Regions from separate parts of the Pseudomonas asgharzadehiana genome, predicted to be linked through region 2. Evidence: riboswitches for the same ligand, from Rfam matches in the RefSeq annotation. Region 2 holds a riboswitch; each other region holds the start of a gene.

Region 1 (6,215 bases), 310 kb from region 2:
CACACAGCAAGGCCACACTCATTGACTCGCTCCCCACGTATTCTCATACAACATGTCTTTCAGCGGCCGCGGTTCGGCCCAGCCTTCGAGCTGCAACATCGGTGCCGGATAGAATTCGGCCACCGGCCCCAGGCACAGCACGGCCAGGGGTTTGGCGCCGGGCGGCAGGCCCAGCAGATCGGCCAGGGCCTGGGGGTCGAACAACGATACCCAGCCCATGCCCAGCCCTTCGACACGGGCAGCCAGCCATAGATTCTGGATCGCACAGGACAGCGAAGCCATGTCCATTTCCGGCAAGGTACGGCGGCCGAAAATGTGCCGCTCGCGATCATCCATCAACGCCGCCACCAGTACTTCAGCGCAGTCGTGAATGCCTTCGACCTTGAGCTTCATGAATTCATCGGAACGTTCGCCCAGGGCTTGGGCGGTGCGCACGCGCTCTTCTTCGACCACTTGCTGGATTTGCCCACGCAGGTGGCGGTCGCTGATGCGGATAAAACGCCACGGCTGCATCAAACCCACACTGGGTGCCTGATGCGCGGCCTGGAGCAGGCGATGAAGCAATTCGGGAGCCACCGTACCGCCGCTGAAGTGGCGCATGTCGCGGCGCTCGGCGATGGCGCGGTAGACGGCGTCGCGGTCGGCCGGGGCAAATGCGTTGTCGGTCATGGCCCTATCGAGGGCAAGCCCCCTCCCACATTGGGTGCAAACAAGGCGGCGACCGCTGATGGGTTCGACGGGAAATAAAAGTGCACATAAGAGGCTGTCATCCGCCCCTGTCGGTAAACCGCCTCGGCACCGCGCCCACCGTTAGGGCTCAGGCCACGGGCAATCGGCTGGCACTCGGTGCTGGTCAGGGAATGGTGATACGTGTGCCCACGCAACACGCCTTCCGGCAGTTCGACGCTTTGCAGGGCCAGGGCCGCGAGTTTCTTTTGCATCACCGCATCGCCCGGTAAAAGGCCGAGCAGTTCGGCACGGTTGCCGTCGACGTCGGTGAGCGAGTCCAGCAGGTAGAGCATGCCGCCGCATTCGGCGAGCAACGGCTTGCCGGCGGCGTGGTGGGCGCGGATGGCAGCGAGCATCGGGGTATTTTCCGACAGCGCCTGGTGGTGCAGTTCCGGGTAACCACCGGGCAGATAGAGGCTGTCGGCGTCGGGCAGTGCGTGATCATGGATCGGCGAAAAGAAGCTCAACTGAGCCCCCATCGCTCGCAGCAGGTCGAGGCTGGCGCCGTAGGTGAACGCGAAGGCTTCGTCACGGGCGACGGCGATGCGCACGCCCTTGAGCAATGGCTCCGCCTCGATCACCTGCGGTGCGGCGAAGGCCACCGGCGGCGGCAGCGCGACTTCGCAACTACCGCCCAGGGCTTGGGCGGCGGCGTCCAGGCGCATATCGAGATCATTCAATTCGCTGGCCTGCACCAGCCCCAGGTGACGACTGGGCAGCTCGATACCGGTCTCACGTGACAACGCGCCGTACCAGCGCAGGCCTTCGGTGAGGCTGCCTTCGAGCAACTGCGCATGGCGCAGCGTGCCGACGCGGTTGGCCAGTACCCCGGCAAACGGCAGGTCCGGCTGATAGCGCGCCAGGCCCAATGCCAGCGCGCCAAAGGTCTGGGCCATGGCGGTGCCGTCGATCACGCCCAACACCGGCACGCCGAAGTGCCGCGCCAGGTCGGCGCTGGACGGCGTGCCGTCGAACAGGCCCATCACGCCCTCGATCAGGATCAGGTCCGCCTCCCCCGCCGCTTCCCACAACAAGCGGCGACTTTCCTGCTCGCCCACCATCCACATGTCCAATTGATAAACCGGCGCACCGCTGGCGCGCTCATGGATCATCGGGTCCAGAAAGTCCGGGCCGCATTTGAACACGCGCACGTTGCGCCCCAGGTTACGATGCAAACGGGCGAGCGCGGCGGTGACGGTGGTTTTGCCCTGGCCGGACGCCGGAGCGGCGATCAATACAGCCGGGCAATGACGGGGCGGGTTCACAGTTCGACGCCCTTCTGTGCCTTGATACCGGCCTGGAACGCATGCTTGAGCATGCCCATTTCAGTGACGGTGTCGCCCATTTCGATCAACTCGGGCTTGGCGCCACGGCCGGTGACGACCACGTGTTGCATCGGTGGGCGGGCTTGCAGGTCGCTCAGAACATGATCGAGGTCGAGGTAGCCATGCTTGAGGGCAATATTGAGCTCATCCAGCACCACCAGGCCAATGGACGGGTCTTGCAGTAATTGGCGCGACACGGCCCAGGCGGCTTCGGCGGCGGCAATATCGCGCTGCCGGTCCTGGGTTTCCCAAGTGAAGCCTTCGCCCATCACGTGAAAGCGCACTTGCTCGGGGAAACGGCGGAAAAACAATTCTTCGCCGGTACTGTTACGCCCCTTGATGAACTGCACCACGCCGCACTGCATGCCATGGCCCATGGCGCGGGCGAGCATGCCGAATGCCGAGCTGCTCTTGCCTTTGCCATTACCGGTGAGCACCAATAGCAAGCCGCATTCATTGGGTGAATTGGCGATGCGCTCGTCGATCACGGCTTTTTTGCGCAGCATGCGTGCCAGGTGGCGTTCATCGCGGTCGGGGGTATCGGTCATGGCAGCTCTCCGTTGGGGCTGAACAAAAACGGCGGGCAGGGAAAAGAAAAAACAGACAGCCAAGCATCGCCCACCGTGATGCTGTTGGATGATCCTGGCCGGTCTCCGGGCTCATGAGTGGCGTTCTGAAGCGAACAGGCCGACGCTGCGCCTTCCCATATCGCGAGCGATACAGTGGCTCAATGCAGGGTCTTGACTCATTTACCGTTGCGGGGGCAGCGCCGGAATTGCGGCGGCGCTGTGTATAAGCGCGCTCACTCACCGGCTTCCCTGTTTCACTCTGTCGACCCACGGGTCACAGAGCACCTGGAACAAGCGGCGAAGGTTAGTGGGTTGGAGGGCTAGCTGCAAGCGTCAAGCCTAAAGCTACAAGCAGGCATTGCGCCGTCTTGCAGCTTTAAGCGTGCAACGTGGCATTGATTCTAAGGATTACGCGCCAGATTGCCCGGCAATACGCGCTTGGCACTCAGGTAAGCATTCTGCCAATACGCTTTGGACAGGGTGTCCAGTTTCACCGTGCCACCGGTTTGCGGCGCATGGACAAAGCGACCTTCACCCACGTAGATCCCAGCATGGCTGACCTGCGAGCCACCACCGGTGGCGAAGAACAATAGGTCGCCGGTTTGCAGGTTCTGCTCGCTCACATCCTGGGCGCGCATCACGATCAGCTCGCGCGTGGTGCGTGGCAGGGAAATGCCGGCGGCGTCGCGGTAGACAAAGCCGATCAGGCCGCTGCAATCAAAACCGGAGTCTGGCGTGTTACCGCCCCAGCGATAAGGCGTGCCGACCAGGCCCAGCGCACGAAAGAGCACGTCTTCGGCAGCAGGCGAAAAGTTCTGGGTGGAATAATTGAACACCGGCTTGGGCTTGACCGCGATGGGCGCGGGCGGCGGTGTGCGGCTGGCGCAGGCGCTGAGAAGCGCGGCGCAAACAATTAGAATCAGGCGGGCCGAGGTCGACATGTGCAGAACAATCCTGGTCTGGATGCGGCTTTCGCTGCCGAACGCTGAAAACCAGAACGCGCAAGCAAAGCTCGCGCGAACGGGTTACAACAATATCCAGGGATTCTAGCGCTTACGCGTCAAACTTCAAGTATCACTTTAAGTTTACTTACTGGCGGTAACCGTAGTCGGGGCCATGGCGAGTGCGCGCTTGGCTTCGATGAAGGTTTTGCTCCAGTAGCTGTCACCCAGGCTGTCGACTCGCACACCGCCACTGCGACGGCTGCTGGAGTGGATAAACTGGTTGTCACCCAAGTAGATACCGGCGTGACTGACACGACCACGGCCTGCCGTACTGAAGAAAAGCAGATCACCGGGCTTGAGGTTGTTGCGTGCGACCAACGGTGCTTTCACGTTGATCATTTCGCGCGTGGAGCGTGGCAGGTTCATGCCGGCTTCTTCGCGAAACAGATAGCCGATAAAACCGCTGCAATCGAAACCGGCTTCGGAGGTACCTCCGAAACGGTAACGGGTACCGATCAGGGACATGCCGCGTTCTAGGATACTGTCGGCCAGAACTGGAAGCTGGTAAGGCTTGTTGCCGGAGAAATCGGCCAGTTCTTTCTCGGTTGCCAGCTCTTCTTCATAAACGGAAGCAGACTGCGCAGCGACGAATTTTGCCTGGGACTGTTGTTGAGGCTTCTGCTGCTCTGCCACTTGTTGAGGGTGGGAGGCGCAACCAAACAACAGGGTAACGAGTGCGAGAGGCACGAGGGGTGCGAAGCGATTTAGCATGGGCACGACCGTGGCTGATGTGTAAAGAAGCCGAGACTATGCCCTCTATCACATCGATTTGCAAATTCAATCGTGCGCTATGTGACTTCGCGATTGGACCGTGACATCTAAGCCCTGATTCCAATTAATGACGTAAATGCGTAGCCCGCCGGGCTCAGACGTAGGTTTTCTGGCGCCTGAAAAGTGCCGAATCGTGACAAATCAACGTGTTACCAACCCAACGTCTCTTTGAGAAAAGGGATCGTCAATTTTCGTTGCGCCTGCAAAGAGGCCTGATCGAGCTGCTCAAGCAAATCGAACAAGGCGCTCATGCTGCGGGTACCGCGGGTGAGGATAAAGTGCCCCACTTCGTCGGTGAGGTGCAGGCCACGACGGGATGCACGCAATTGCAGGGCGCGCAGCTTGTCTTCGTCGGACAGGGGGCGCATCTGGAAGATCAGCGCCAGGGTCAGGCGTGACTTGAGGTCGGCCAACTTGACCGGCAATTCCCGAGGCGACGTGGCGGCGGCAATCAGCAAGCGCCGGCCGCTGTCACGCAAGCGATTGAATAAATGGAACAGCGCCTCTTCCCAATCCGCCTTGCCGGCGATCACCTGCAGGTCATCCAGGCACACCAGTTCGTACTGTTCAAGGTTGTCGAAGATGCCGATGCCGCGATCCATCAGCTCAGCCAACGGCAGGTATACCGCCGGCTCACCCATTTGCTCGAAGCGCAGGCAGGCGGCCTGCAACAGGTGGGTACGCCCCACGCCATGCTTGCCCCACAGATAGATCAGGCTTTCAGTCCACCCGGCGTCGGCTTCGCAGAGCCGCTCGACATAGCCGAGTGCAGCGGCATTGGCGCCTGGGTAGTAATTGATAAAGGTGGCGTCATCACGCAGACGCACACCTAAGGGCAGCTGAATCGGTTTCATGCTGACTGAACGGCTCCCATCGAACCGTTAGTGGCCTCTGTGTAAAGTTTGCAAAGTTTATACCCGTGAAGCCGGGCGCACAATGCAGCAGACCACAAGCAAAATCAAAGGTTTGCGTTAACTTGCCGGTTTTTTGCGGTTTGTTTGACGGCACAGGGCCATAAACGCCAAACCCGGCCGAAGCCGGGTTTGTGACGCCGCGATTACAACTCGGGGTCTTCGACGCCCGTGTACACCTCGGAATCCTTGTACAAATCATGTACATGGCGCACCAGCACCATAATCACCGCCGCCACCGGCAGCGCCAGGAGGATGCCCGTAAAGCCAAACAGCTCGCCGCCCGCCAGGATCGCAAAGATCACCGCCACGGGGTGCAGGCCGATTCGATCGCCCACCAGCAATGGGGTGAGCACCATGCCTTCCAGGGCCTGGCCGACCATGAATACCGCAACAATGCCCAGCATCGGGTAAAGGTCACCGCCAAACTGGAACAGCCCGGCCACCAGCGCCGCACCGATACCAATCACAAACCCCATGTACGGCACGATGGCGGCCAAGCCAGCGATCAGGCCGATCAACAGGCCCAGCTCCAAGCCTATCGCCATCAAGCCGGCGGCGTAGATGATTCCCAGTGCCAGCATCACCAGCAACTGCCCGCGCACGAACGCCCCGAGCACTTCATGACACTCACCGGCCAGGGCGACGATGCGCTCCTCGCGGTTGCGCGGCAGCAGGCTGCGGATCTTGGCCATCATCACATCCCAATCGCGCAGCAAATAGAACGCTACCACCGGGATCAGCACCAGGTTGGTCAGCCAGCCGATCAATGCCAGGCTGGAGGCGGTGGCCTGGCTGAGGATCACACCCACGATATCGGTGGTCTGGCCCATATGTTCGCTGATCGCCGCCTTGACCTTGTCGAACTTCCAGAAGCCGTCCGACAGCCCGAGCTTGGCCTGGGCC
Region 2 (6,215 bases):
AGGTAAACGCATCCAGCGCACGCCGGTGCCACAGGCACACGGCCAAGCCCGCCACGGCGACCGGCACCGCCAGCCACACCGACGGCCAGCGCACGCCGCTGAGGTTGCCGAGCAGCCAGAACAGGATGCCGCGCGCCTGTTCCGAGCTGGCGGACTTGGTGATCAGGAATGCGGTGAGCGCATTGAACAGCTGCGAGCCGGCGATGCCCGCGAGGATGATCTGCCCGGTGCCGCTCATGGAGCCACTGGCCCGCGCCAATAAAATCACCAGGGCGAATGCCGCCATGGCCCCGACAAACGCGCCGGCCGACAGCGAAACCAAGCCGCCGCCCACGCCCATCAACGCCACCAGCACCGCGCCGGTCGAGGCGCCGGCGCTGATGCCCAACAAGTACGGGTCGGCCAACGGGTTACGCAACAACGATTGCAGAATCACCCCGCAGGTGGCCAGCCCGGCGCCGCAGGCGGCGGCGACCAGGGTGCGCGTGAGGCGGTAGTTCCACACCACGCCTTCGTCGATGGGGTCCAGCAGGTAGCCGGCGTTCCACAGTTTATTGGCGAGCACCTGCAACACCACCTGCGGTTCGATGGCGGTTTCGCCGATGGCCACGCCGGCGAGGACGGCGGCCAGCAGCAGCGCGAGGGCGAGTAGGGTACGGATCATTTGGGCAGGTTGTAGCCGTCGATGGCCGCGGCCAGTTGTTCAAGGCCATCAAAGGTGCGCAGGCTTGCCTGCAGCGCCAGGGCATCGAGGATGATGATGCGGTTGTTTTTTACCGCGTCCATGTTGCGCGTGACCGGGTCGCTGCGCAGGAAGGCGAGTTTCTTTTCATGGTCGTCGGCGGGGTAGCGGCGGCGGTCCATGCGGGCGATCACCAGGAAGGTCGGGTTGGCTTTGGCGAGGGTCTCCCAGCCGACGGCGGGCCACTCTTCATCGGACTGCACCACGTTGTGCAAACCGAGGGTTTCCAACATGAATTCGGGAACGCCCTTGTGCCCGGCCACATAAGGGTCGCTGGCCATCTCGGCGCTGGAGAACCAGACCAGTGCGCTGGCGTGTTTCAAGCCCTTGCCTTGCGCGGTGGCGACGGATTTGGCCAGGCGCGCTTTGAGTTCGTCGTTCAGTTGTTGGCCGCGATCCTGCACGTCGAAGATCTGCGCCAGTTGGTGGATGCTTTTGTAGATCGTCTCGATGCGGAACGGCTCCAGCCGCGTGCCGTCGGCGCCGACCAGGTTGTCTTTGCCTTCACAGTCGGAGGGCAGCAGGTAGGTGGGGATTTGCAATTCATGGAACTGCTCGCGCGTGCCCACCACCCCTTGCGCGCCGACCACCCATTCCAGCTCGGCCGCCACCAGTTGCGGGCGCTTGGCGATCACCGCTTCAAAGCTCGGCTCGTTGTTGGCCAGGCGGTCGATGCCGTCGTTCTGCGCCTTGAACGGCGCCAACACGCTGTTGAACCACAGCGAGGTGCCGACCACTTTGTCACCCACGCCCAGGGCGTAGAGCATTTCGGTGGCGGCCTGGCCGATGGTCACGCTGCGCTCGGGGGCGTGCTGGAAGGTCACGGTGCTGCCGCAGTTTTCGACCGCCAGCGGGTAATGAGTGGGCGCCGCTTGGGCCAGGGCACACAAGCCCAGCCCGGCGATCAGGGCGGTAACGCGTGGCAGCATGGGGCAATCTCCGTGTGAACCGTACGTGCAGCAGGGGCGTTACGGCTCGGAAATACGCCCTCGAACGCTGCCGCTCGGGCAGGCGAGGATGTCCTTCCCGGACACCCCGCCGGTGAGTGATGTTGCTGGGCCGGCAGGTCTCCTGACTGATGCGTCGTCGCCTCGCTCCGGCCTTCCCGGACGGTGTCCAGTGGCATGAAGGAGCAGGCTCGGCATCTACAGTTGCGGGGGCAGTTTCGATTGGCGCCGCGTGCGGCGTTTCGAATTCCCTATTAGTCCCGTTTGGGAACCGGCGCGGTATGGTAGTCCATCTTGGGCGCTGGGTGGAGGTACAATTCGGGTCCGTCCATAACCAACCCAAGGAAGGCCATGTTGATACGTCTGGGAATAGTGCCACTGTTGTTTTGCATGAGCGCACACGCCGCTGACCCTGCGCTCGCCCGCTACACCGACGCGATCGGCGACAGGGCCCGCGCCATCGCCCAGTTGGATGACGCAACCATTCTTGCCGAGGAAGCCAAACTGGCGCCCATCGCCAGTGACCTGTTGCGCAAGGTCGCGCCGCTGATCCGCAAGGGCGGCACCGGCACTGCGGTCCAGGAATTTTTACTCGACCAGTACGCACAGCACGGCTGGCTGCCGATGATGTTCGGTTATCGCGGCTACCCGGCAGCGGTGGCGGTGTCGGTGAATAACCAGGTGAGCGCCGCGCCGCCCACCGATGTGCCGTTCCCGGACGCGGCGCTGGTAAAAGTGGAGTTGATCGCGGCATCGGCGCAGGCCCATGTTGCTCAGGTCTGGACGTTTGCCACACCCAATGCCACCCCGGCGCAACGCCAATTGCTGATGACTGCGCGCCGTGCGCTGGCCAACGGAGTCGCCCACGTTCAGGGCGGCGAGCGGCTGGCCAATGTGGGGGCGGCGATACAACAGGAACTGGACGCGGGCCATGCCGTCGCGGTGCGTGAGTTTGCGGGCTATGCCATGGGGCAGGCGCGCATACAAAAGCCGCAAGTGCTCGGTTACAAGGTCGAGGGTGACAGCCCGTTGATGCAACCCGGGCAAGTGCTCAACGTGTATGTGATCGCCAAGGCGGGCACCGTTGGTGTGAGGTATCAGCCACCGGACTTTTGGAGCCTGCTCTCCACGGACGGTGCCGACGGCGTGATGTTGTCGGCGATGGTCGAGGTGACGGCAGATGGGCACCGGCTGCTTAGCCGGATGCTGGATTGATGCGCTGTACCGCCCTGCGAATGCTTGGGCGATGGGGTGATACGCAGTGATGGCTCAATGATATTATTTGCCGCGCCCTTTCGATTCGCCTTTGTTCATGGAGAACTTATGTCTTTTCGCAACGTCCTTGTCCTGACCCGGCTTTGCACCTTGTTACTGCTGGGTGGTTGCGCCCAGTCAGTGTCGTCACCCCCACCTGCTGCGCCAGTGCCGCTTGAACCGTTAGGACAGGTTTTGCCCTCGAACCCTTCAAGGCTGGGCTGGATCGACCAGATCATTGATCAAGACCCCGTCGTCACTTCTGCGCGCAAGCCCGTACTCCAACCGGCTCCGGATAACGACGCGCGCATTGCCAAATTGCGTAAACAAGACGGTGGCGTGCTGCCCGAGGGCTATTGGGCGCTCTACAAGCAGAACCTGGAAGCCATGCAGTACGACTTGAACCACCAGCATGACGCGGCCCGTGCCGAATACGTAAACACCTACCGCGATGAGTTGAGTCGTTTGAACGACGTGACACTGCAAACCATGGCCACCGCGCCCCAGGCACTGGATGCCCACACCCGCAGCCAGTTAAACGCACGCCTGACTGACCGCACCGCGGCCTATATCACAACCAGCAATCAGTCGTTCCGGGCGGCCACGGACGCCCACATTAACCGCATGGCCTTGATGGATCGCCAATACGATGTCTGCGCACGCCACCCGGATTGCTGGGATGCACCAGTCAAGCACTAGCCTCGATACGTCATACACAGGGAGTGAGTCATGAATGCTGATCAATGGATTGTTTTGTTCGAGCGGGCCTTTCGTGAAATGGGCGATAAACTCGAACAGGTGTTGCAACTGAACAGTTGCCGCGAGCACTGGATTCAGGCCGAAATCAGCTTGTATGCCTGGTTCAAGAATGAGATCAGCCTCTGGACCGATTTGCCGATTGGCGAGCGGCGCAAAGCCGACCTGTATGCCCTGGACGACAGTGGCTCAACGAGCATGGTTGCTGAAATCAAGTGTCTGGGCGACATATCCCAAGCCAAGTGCCTGGAGGGCAATTGGTCAGTGAGGGCTGATGTTGAGCGGTTGCGCTCATTCGAATGCCCGGTCCGGTTGTTTGTGCTGGTGATTGCCAAAGGTGAGCGCGAGACCAACACCGGACGACGCCTTCGCGGGGATGAGTGGGTAGATGGGCGTGACTGCGTCAACGTAGACCTGGGGTTTGCCTTGATCCGCCTGTGGGCGCTTTGACGCAGCTGCTTTCCCTTCGGGCATGCGACTGGCTTACTGGGCGAGCAACGGCTGGAAGCAAGTAAGGGCATGCTGCAAAAGCAGTGGGGGAAGTGACGGTCGATTGGTCGAAAAGCACCGCAGGTCAAAGGTGGGAGCAAGCCCGCTCCCACAGTTGACGGGTGTTGCCTGTTTTATTTGCGATCCCGCCACACCGTCTGTGCATTGCAGAACTCGCGCACACCAAAGTGCGACAGCTCGCGGCCGAACCCGCTCTTTTTCACGCCACCAAACGCCACGCGTGGGTCGGAGACGCTGAAGGCGTTGACGAAGATCCCGCCGGTTTCCAACTGATTGGCAATATCCCGCGCCTTGGCCGCGTCAGTGGTGAAGATGCTGGCGGTGAGGCCGAACTCGCTGTCGTTGGCCAGCGCCACCGCGTGGTCAGCGTCGCGGGCGGTGATGATCGAGGCCACCGGCCCGAACAGCTCCTGTTTGAACGAGGTCATCTGGTCGGTGACGTCTGCCAGTACGGTCGGTTCGTAATAGTTACCGGCCCCTGCGACTTTATTGCCGCCCAATAACAATGTGGCGCCTTCTTGCAGAGTGGCCTGGACCTGGCCGTGCAACTCGTCCCGCAGGTCGAAGCGGGCCATCGGGCCGACGTAGGTGTCGGCTGAGGTCGGGTCGCCCATCACCATGGCGCGGCTGGCCTCGACGAATTTGGCGGTGAAGGCTTCGACCACACCGGCCTCAATGATCAGGCGCTTGGCGGCGGCGCAAACTTGGCCGCTGTTTTGGAAGCGGCCAATCAGCGCGGCCTGTACGGCGGCGTCGAGGTCGGCATCGTTGAGCACGATGAACGGGTCGGAGCCGCCCAGTTCCAGCACGCATTTTTTCAGCGCCGCGCCCGCCTGGGAGCCGATGGCGATGCCGGCACGCACGCTGCCGGTGAGGGTGACGGCAGCGATGCGCGGGTCGGCGATGGCGCTGGACACACCCTCGGTGGTCACGTTGATCACTTCAAACAGGCCTTCGATAAAACCGGCTTTCTGGAAGGCTTGCTGGATCAGGTAGGCGCTGCCCATCACGTTCGGCGCGTGTTTGAGCACGTAGGTATTGCCGGCGAGCAGGGTCGGCACGGCGCCGCGCAGTACTTGCCATACCGGGAAGTTCCACGGCATCACGGCGAGGATCGGGCCCAGCGGGCGGTATTCGATGTGGGCAGTGCCGTTGTCCACCAGGGTCGGCTCCGGCTCAAGCATGGCCGGGCCTTGGGCGGCGTACCATTCACTCAGTTGCGCGCATTTTTCGATTTCGGCACGGGCCTGGGCAATGGGCTTGCCCATTTCCAGGGTGATCATCTGTGCCATGGTTTCGGCTTGACCGCGCAGCGCGGTCGCCAGGCCCAGCAGCAGTTCGGCGCGTTGGCTCACCGGTGTACGGCGCCAGGTGCGGAAGGCACCCGTGGCGCGGTTGAGCGCTGTGTCCAATTGCGAGGCGGTCTCGTACGGGTAGCTGCCGACCGTTTCGCCGTTGGCGGGGTTGATCGACAGGGCGTGGGTCTGGGAGGAAATCGCGTTCATGGCACCGTCCTGTAGGTACGTTGGGATGGTGGTGAGCGTACGGGGCTGGATGTTTTCTGGAAACTGAATAATATTAAGCAATACATTCACGATTGGAGAATGACTTGGATCTGGTGCAGCTGGAAATTTTCAAGGCGGTTGCCGAGCAAGGCAGCATCAGCGCCGCCGCGCAGTTGATTCATCGGGTGCCGTCGAACCTCACCACGCGCATCAAGCAATTGGAGCAGGACCTGGGCGTGGAGTTGTTTATCCGTGAAAAGAGCCGTTTGCGCCTGTCGCCGGCCGGGTGGAATTTCCTCGGCTATGTGCGGCGTATTCTCGACCTGGTACAAGAGGCCCGCGCCACGGTGGCGGGGGAGGAGCCCCAGGGCGCGTTTGCCTTGGGTTCGCTGGAGAGCACGGCGGCGGTGCGTATTCCGGCGTTGCTGGCGGCATATAACCAGAAACACACCAAGGTCGAGTTGGACCTGAGCACGGGGCCTTCGGGCACGATGATCGAAG
Region 3 (6,215 bases), 650 kb from region 2:
TCCCATTCGCGCAACTGGCGGATTTGCTCGCCAATCGCGCCGTACAGGCTCGGGTCGCCGGAATGCACACGTGCCACGTCCTGGCCTTTGGCATGGGCGGCCTTGATCAGGTCGATGATTTGCTCCAGGTGCAATTCGGCGCTGTTGACCACCTGTTCCGCCTGATGGCCGTCCAATACCGCTGCGGGCACCAGGGAGCCGGCGTAAATGATCACCGGGCAACTGCGGATCAACCGTTGGCCCTTGATGGTAATCAATTCCGGGTCGCCGGGGCCGGCGCCGATGAAGTAGACGGTCATGGAGAGTTCCTGTCGAAAAACGGGCGAGCATGAAGGATGCTCATGATCGGAAAGCGCGATTATCGGGATTTTAGCCGGCGCAGGCCAACGCAAAGGTGGCCTGGGCGGTTTTCCGGCGGGTGATCAACAAGCGGGCAGGGCCGCCGCAGAGCTGTTCGGCCAGGGCCAGGGCGGCGCTTTCGGCGATGCCGTAACAGCCGGTATGGGCGAAGGCAACTGCGGATTTATGGCTCAGCCGCGCTTCATAAACGGCCAGTTGCCCGGCGCTGAAGCACCGCAAGGGCAGGTCGAGCCATCGGGCCAGGGCGAGTAGCCCCGGCTCGTTTTGTTTACGGTCGATGCTGGCCAGTGCCGTGACACGGTGACGCTCGATGCCGCCCTCGGCGAGGGCCGCATCAAACAGGCTCAACAGGGTGGCTGCATCACAACCGCGCTGGCAGCCCAGGCCGACCACGTAGGTCATGCCGAGTAGCGATCATCGCGGTTGCGACGGAACAGCCAGGCGCTGATCAGGCCTAGGGCCAGCCAGAACGCCATATTGGTCAGCTGCGAGGCGATCTTGAACTGCGCCTCCAGGGCTTGCGGCGCGAGCATTGAATGCACTAGCGGCTGCGGCGCGCCGAGTATGTGCGGCACCGCGAGGATGGCTGCGCCCAGCACTTTGAGCAGCCCATTGCGGCCGAAAACGATCAGCGCAATACCGGCGGCAGTAGAGGCGGCGGTGCCGATCCACCATGCCTGGCGTAGCGCCAAGTCAGCGGCGGCAGTGCCCGGCAACTCCGGTGGCAGGCCGAGGGTTGGCGCCAGCACAAAGGTCGCGTAACCCGCCAGGCCCCACAGCAGGCCCTGGGCGGTGCGAGTCGGCGTGCGCAAGGTGTAAAGGCCAGCCAGCATCAGCGCAAAACCGACGGCTACCACCAGGTTGGCGCCCGTGGTCGAGAGCACGCGCTGCCAGCCGTCTTCCGGCTCCCAGGCTTCGGCGTCATGGGTGTGCGCGGCAGCGCCGGCGGCGTGCTCATGCACAACCTCTGTGGCGGCCGGGGCTTTTTCAAAGGTTTCCGCCTGCAGAATCAGCGGGGCAACCCAGAAGCTTTGCAGCAGGGTCAGCAGCAGGGCGGCCAACAGGCCGCTGAACCCTGCGGTTTGCGCAATACGCTTGATCATGTCGGCAGGTCTCAATGGCACGGGAACGCGGCGCTGTGGCGGGTATCGTGGGCAGCGTTGTGCACCGCCTCAATGTGCGAGAAACCGGCGAAATACACCAGGCACGCACCGAGGATCGACGCGCCGATAGCGGCGCTCAGGCGTTGGCTCAGGGTGGAGGTGCTGCTGGCGGTGTGCGAGGTGCTGCTGATGATCGACATGGCGCGTCCCTTTCAGGTGTCAGGGTGAAACGAGCGCATGAAAACCCCGCGAGCCAGGCCCACAGGGTTCTGAACAGCGCCCGCCCACCGCGGGTTTGTTATCTGAAGTTTTCGGGCCGGTCTCCGGGCTTGCGAGGGACACTGGGTCTATAAAGCATCGCCTTCCCATGCCGTACAGGCACAGTGGATCTGACGCTTCGCTCGCTTACCGTTGCGGGGGCAGCACCGGACTTGCCATACGGATATGACGTACCGGTTTCCCGTTTCACCCTGTGAAGGGCACCCGAAACAAGGCTTGTAGGAAAGCATGCAGAGCGGCGGTAGTCAAATTGACCGAGCCCCTGTAGCCTTGCACCCTTCGAGGTTCTTCGGCCCAGGCCGAAGCTAAGAAGGGAACGCGGTTCAAGCCGCGGCTGCCCCCGCAACTGTGAAGGGTTTACCGACTGCCATGCCACTGCCGATCAGGCGGGAAGGCGCAGCCGGCGCCGGTCGTACGGCCCGCAAGCCCCAAGCCAGGAGACCTGCCTCGCAACCGATTTTCCAATTCAACCGGGCGGGGTGATCCGGTGACGAAATCCGCTGCTGCGCGCTGTCGCAGGGCCAATCGTCCCGTATGCCCGCCCCAAAAGGGCATCCGATGAAAACACTGGCCAAACTTCCCGTCACCATCGTTACCGGCTTCCTCGGCTCGGGCAAAACCACCTTGCTGCGCCATATGCTCGACAACGCCCAGGGCCGTCGTATCGCGGTGATCGTCAACGAATTCGGCGAGCTGGGTATCGACGGTGAAATCCTCAAGCAGTGCTCCATCGGTTGCACCGAAGAAGAAGCCAACGGCCGTGTCTACGAATTGGCCAACGGCTGCCTGTGCTGCACGGTGCAGGAAGAGTTCTTCCCGGTGATGCGCGAACTGGTGGCCCGTCGTGGCGACCTCGACCATATCCTCATCGAAACCTCGGGCCTGGCCCTGCCAAAACCGCTGGTGCAAGCGTTCCAGTGGCCGGAAATCCGCAGCGCCTGCACGGTTGACGCGGTGATCACCGTGGTCGACAGCCCGGCCGTGGCCGCCGGCACCTTTGCCGCGTTCCCGGACCAGGTCGACGCCCAGCGCAAACTCGACCCGAACCTGGACCACGAGTCGCCGCTGCACGAGCTGTTCGCCGACCAACTGGCCAGCGCCGACCTGGTCATCCTCAACAAGTGCGACCTGATCAGCCCTGAAGACCTGGCCCGCGTGCGCCTGGAAGTCGCCGAAGAGCTGCCGCCGGCCGTCAAGGTCATTGAAGCGAGCAGCGGTCGCCTGCCGCTCGACGTGCTGATCGGCCTGGGTGCCGGCTCCGAGGAGCACATCGATGGTCGCCACAGCCATCACGATCACCACCATGAAGGCGAAGACGATCACGACCACGATGCGTTTGATTCGATCTCCATCGACCTGCCGCAAGCCGACGAAGCGCTGCTGCTCGACGCCCTGACCCAACTGGTGGTGCAACACGGCATCCTGCGCATCAAAGGGTTCGCCGCGATCCCCAACAAGCCGATGCGCCTGCTGATCCAGGGCGTGGGCACGCGTTTTGACAAGCATTTCGACCGCGCCTGGGGCGCAGACGAAGCGCGCATTACGCGCCTGGTGCTGATCGGCCAGGAGCTGGATGCCGCCGCCCTTGAAGCGCAATTGCGCGCCGCGCTCAGCGCTTAACCCATGCACCTGCTCAGGACTCAGCCCGGTGGTTTCGTCGCGGACGACAATATTGCCGACCTTGGTCAAACCCCCGCCGAACTGGTGATCCTGTGTAGCGGCGATTCGAGCCTGGCGCTGCTGGCCGAAGCGGCGCAGCAACTGCCCGAGGATTACCCCAGCCTGCGCCTGGCCAACCCGATGCAGGTGCAGAACCACGCCTCGGTCGACCTCTACGTTGACGAAGTGCTGCGCCACGCCAAGGTCATCCTGATTTCGTTGCATGGCGGCATCGCTTATTGGCGTTACGGCATCGAACGTCTGGTGGCGTTGGCCGAGCGCGGCGTCACGCTGATCCTGGTGCCGGGCGATGATCGTCCCGACCCCGAACTCAGTGGTCTCAGCACGGTCAACGCCGAGCAACGCGAGCGCCTGTGGCAATTTCTGCGTCAGGGCGGCTTGGGCAATGCGCTGGATTTCTATCGCTGCCTGGCCAGCGGTTATCTGGGCCGTGATTACCCGTGGGCCGAGCCGCAACCCCTGGCGCGCACCGCGATCTATCACCCGCGTAAAGCCAACGCCCGGCTCAATGACTGGCAGGCCGATTGGCATGCCGAACGGCCCGTGGTCGCGGTGTTGTTCTACCGTTCGCATTTGCAGGCGGCGAATACCGGTTTTATCGACGTGTTCTGCCAACGCTTGCAGGTGGCGGGCCTGAACCCGTTGCCGATGGCGGTGGCCAGCCTGAAAGAGCCCGGTTGCCTGACGGTGGTCGAGGACCTGCTGGACGAGGTCGGCGCGGCGCTGATTCTCAATACCACCGGCTTTGCTCAATCAAGCCCCGAAGCTCCGCACCTGCGCCCGTTTCGCCGCAATATCCCGGTGATCCAGGCCATTTGCGCCCAAGACAACAGGCCCGGCTGGCAGGCCAGCGAACAGGGCCTGGGCCCGCGCGATTTGGCCATGCACATCGCTTTGCCGGAGCTGGATGGGCGCATCATCAGCCGCCCCATCAGCTTCAAAGACCTGGCCTGGCGCAGCGAGCGCAGCCAGTCTGACGTGGTGTGCTACCGCGCAGCGCCCGAGCGCATGGATTTTGTCGCCGAACTGGCACGGCGCTGGGTCGAGTTGGCGCGGGTACCGAATGCAGACAAGCGCATCGCGCTGATCCTTGCCAATTACCCGACCCGCGACGGGCGCATCGGCAACGGTGTGGGCCTGGACACCCCGGCGGCGGCGCTGAATATCCTGCGGGCGCTGCAAGCCGAAGGGTATTCGCTGCCGGATGCATTGCCGGACAGCGGCACGGCATTGATCCATGAGCTGCTCGGTGGCGTCACCAATGATCTGGACAGCCTTGACCTGCGCCCTTGCCATCAAAGCCTGGGCCTGGATGACTACGAGGCGATGTTCCTGCGCTTGCCCGAGGCCAATCGCCAGGCCGTGCTGGAGCGCTGGGGTACGCCCCACAACGACCCGATGTTTCGGGATGGCCGCCTGATGATTGCCGGGCTGCGCCTGGGCCTGACTTTTGTCGGCATTCAACCGGCGCGGGGTTACCAGGTGGATGCCAGTGCGGTGTACCACGACCCGGACCTGGTGCCGCCGCATGGTTACCTGGCGTTCTATTTTTGGTTGCGCCACACCTACGGCGCCCATGGCGTGATCCACGTGGGCAAGCACGGTAACCTCGAGTGGCTGCCGGGCAAGGGCGTGGGCTTGTCGGAAAACTGCTGGCCCGACGCGCTGCTGGGGCCGCTGCCGAATATCTACCCGTTTATCGTCAACGATCCGGGCGAGGGCGCCCAGGCCAAGCGGCGCACCCAGGCGGTGATCATCGACCACCTGATGCCGCCGCTGACCCGCGCCGAAACCTATGGCCCGCTGCGTAACCTGGAGCTGTTGGCGGACGAGTACTACGAAGCTCAATTGCTCGACCCGCGCCGCGCCCGTGAGCTGCAAAAAGACATTCTCAAGCTGGTGCGCGAAACCCGTATCGACCAGGAGCTTGAACTGGACGGCGACGCCGATGCCGATGCCGCCATCTGGCTGCCGCGCCTGGACACCTACCTGTGTGACTTGAAGGAGTCGCAGATCCGCGACGGCCTGCATATCTTTGGCGAGTCGCCCCAAGGCCGTCTGCGCATTGATACCTTGCTGGCCTTGCTGCGTATTCCCCGTGGGGATGGCCGTGGCCCGCAATCGAGCGTGCTGCGGGTGTTGGCCAAGGCGTTCGAGCTGGGCTTCGACCCGCTGGACTGCGCCCTGGCCGAGCCCTGGACCGGACGCCGCCCGGGCGTGTTGCAAAAGATCGATACGCAACTGTGGCGTACCGCCGGTGATACTCGCGAGCGCCTGGAGTTGTACGCCGCGCGCTTGATCGAACAGGCGCTGGAAGGCCCGGTGGAGCAGTTGCAAGCGCCCGGTTGGGAGGATGTGAACGCGGTGATCGAAAGCCTGCGCAGCGTCGTGGCCCCGCGCCTGGATGCCTGCGGCCCCGCCGAAATGCGCGGCCTGCTGGACGCCCTGGGCGGTCGTTTCGTACCCGCGGGGCCGAGCGGCGCGCCGAGTCGCGGGCGCCTGGATGTACTGCCCACGGGGCGCAATTTTTTCACGGTCGACGTGCGCAACCTGCCCACCACCACGGCATGGCGTATCGGTTTTCAGTCGGCCAACCTGGTTCTTGAGCGGCACTTGCAGGATCACGGCGACCACCTGCGCCAACTCGGCCTGTCGGTGTGGGGCACAGCCACCATGCGTACCGGCGGCGACGATATCGCTCAGGCCATGGCGCTGATGGGCGTGCGTCCGGTCTGGGCCACGGGCAGCCAGCGAGTGGACGACTTTGAAATCCTGCCGATCAGCCTGCTCGAC

What was found. Region 2 has a riboswitch for cobalamin ahead of KSS96_RS19425 (ABC transporter substrate-binding protein). Riboswitches for the same ligand answer to the same signal wherever they lie in the genome.
Region 1: another riboswitch for cobalamin. It lies ahead of cobO (cob(I)yrinic acid a,c-diamide adenosyltransferase); the one in region 2 lies ahead of KSS96_RS19425 (ABC transporter substrate-binding protein).
Region 3: another riboswitch for cobalamin. It lies ahead of cobW (cobalamin biosynthesis protein CobW); the one in region 2 lies ahead of KSS96_RS19425 (ABC transporter substrate-binding protein).

What each region holds. Positions count from the first base shown of each region.
Region 1 covers NZ_CP077079.1:4,598,971-4,605,185, forward strand. The annotation lists gene cbiB (adenosylcobinamide-phosphate synthase CbiB) at 1-22, opposite strand, end outside; gene bluB (5,6-dimethylbenzimidazole synthase) at 19-669, opposite strand; gene KSS96_RS20760 (cobyrinic acid a,c-diamide synthase CobB) at 666-1,994, opposite strand; gene cobO (cob(I)yrinic acid a,c-diamide adenosyltransferase) at 1,991-2,602, opposite strand; cobalamin riboswitch at 2,682-2,927, opposite strand; gene KSS96_RS20770 (C40 family peptidase) at 3,025-3,564, opposite strand; gene KSS96_RS20775 (C40 family peptidase) at 3,709-4,338, opposite strand; gene hda (DnaA regulatory inactivator Hda) at 4,548-5,252, opposite strand; gene KSS96_RS20785 (AI-2E family transporter) at 5,456-6,215, opposite strand, start outside.
Region 2 covers NZ_CP077079.1:4,290,886-4,297,100, reverse strand. The annotation lists gene KSS96_RS19430 (FecCD family ABC transporter permease) at 1-664, opposite strand, end outside; gene KSS96_RS19425 (ABC transporter substrate-binding protein) at 661-1,671, opposite strand; cobalamin riboswitch at 1,787-1,980, opposite strand; gene KSS96_RS19420 (M24 family metallopeptidase) at 2,041-2,904, shown strand; gene KSS96_RS19415 (hypothetical protein) at 3,139-3,642, shown strand; gene KSS96_RS19410 (hypothetical protein) at 3,673-4,149, shown strand; gene KSS96_RS19405 (aldehyde dehydrogenase family protein) at 4,323-5,714, opposite strand; gene ptrR (putrescine utilization regulator PtrR) at 5,819-6,215, shown strand, end outside.
Region 3 covers NZ_CP077079.1:3,637,239-3,643,453, reverse strand. The annotation lists gene cobM (precorrin-4 C(11)-methyltransferase) at 1-299, opposite strand, end outside; gene KSS96_RS16335 (cobalamin biosynthesis protein) at 370-762, opposite strand; gene KSS96_RS16330 (CbtA family protein) at 759-1,463, opposite strand; gene KSS96_RS16325 (CbtB domain-containing protein) at 1,475-1,663, opposite strand; cobalamin riboswitch at 1,761-1,965, opposite strand; cobalamin riboswitch at 2,008-2,206, shown strand; gene cobW (cobalamin biosynthesis protein CobW) at 2,301-3,362, shown strand; gene cobN (cobaltochelatase subunit CobN) at 3,366-6,215, shown strand, end outside.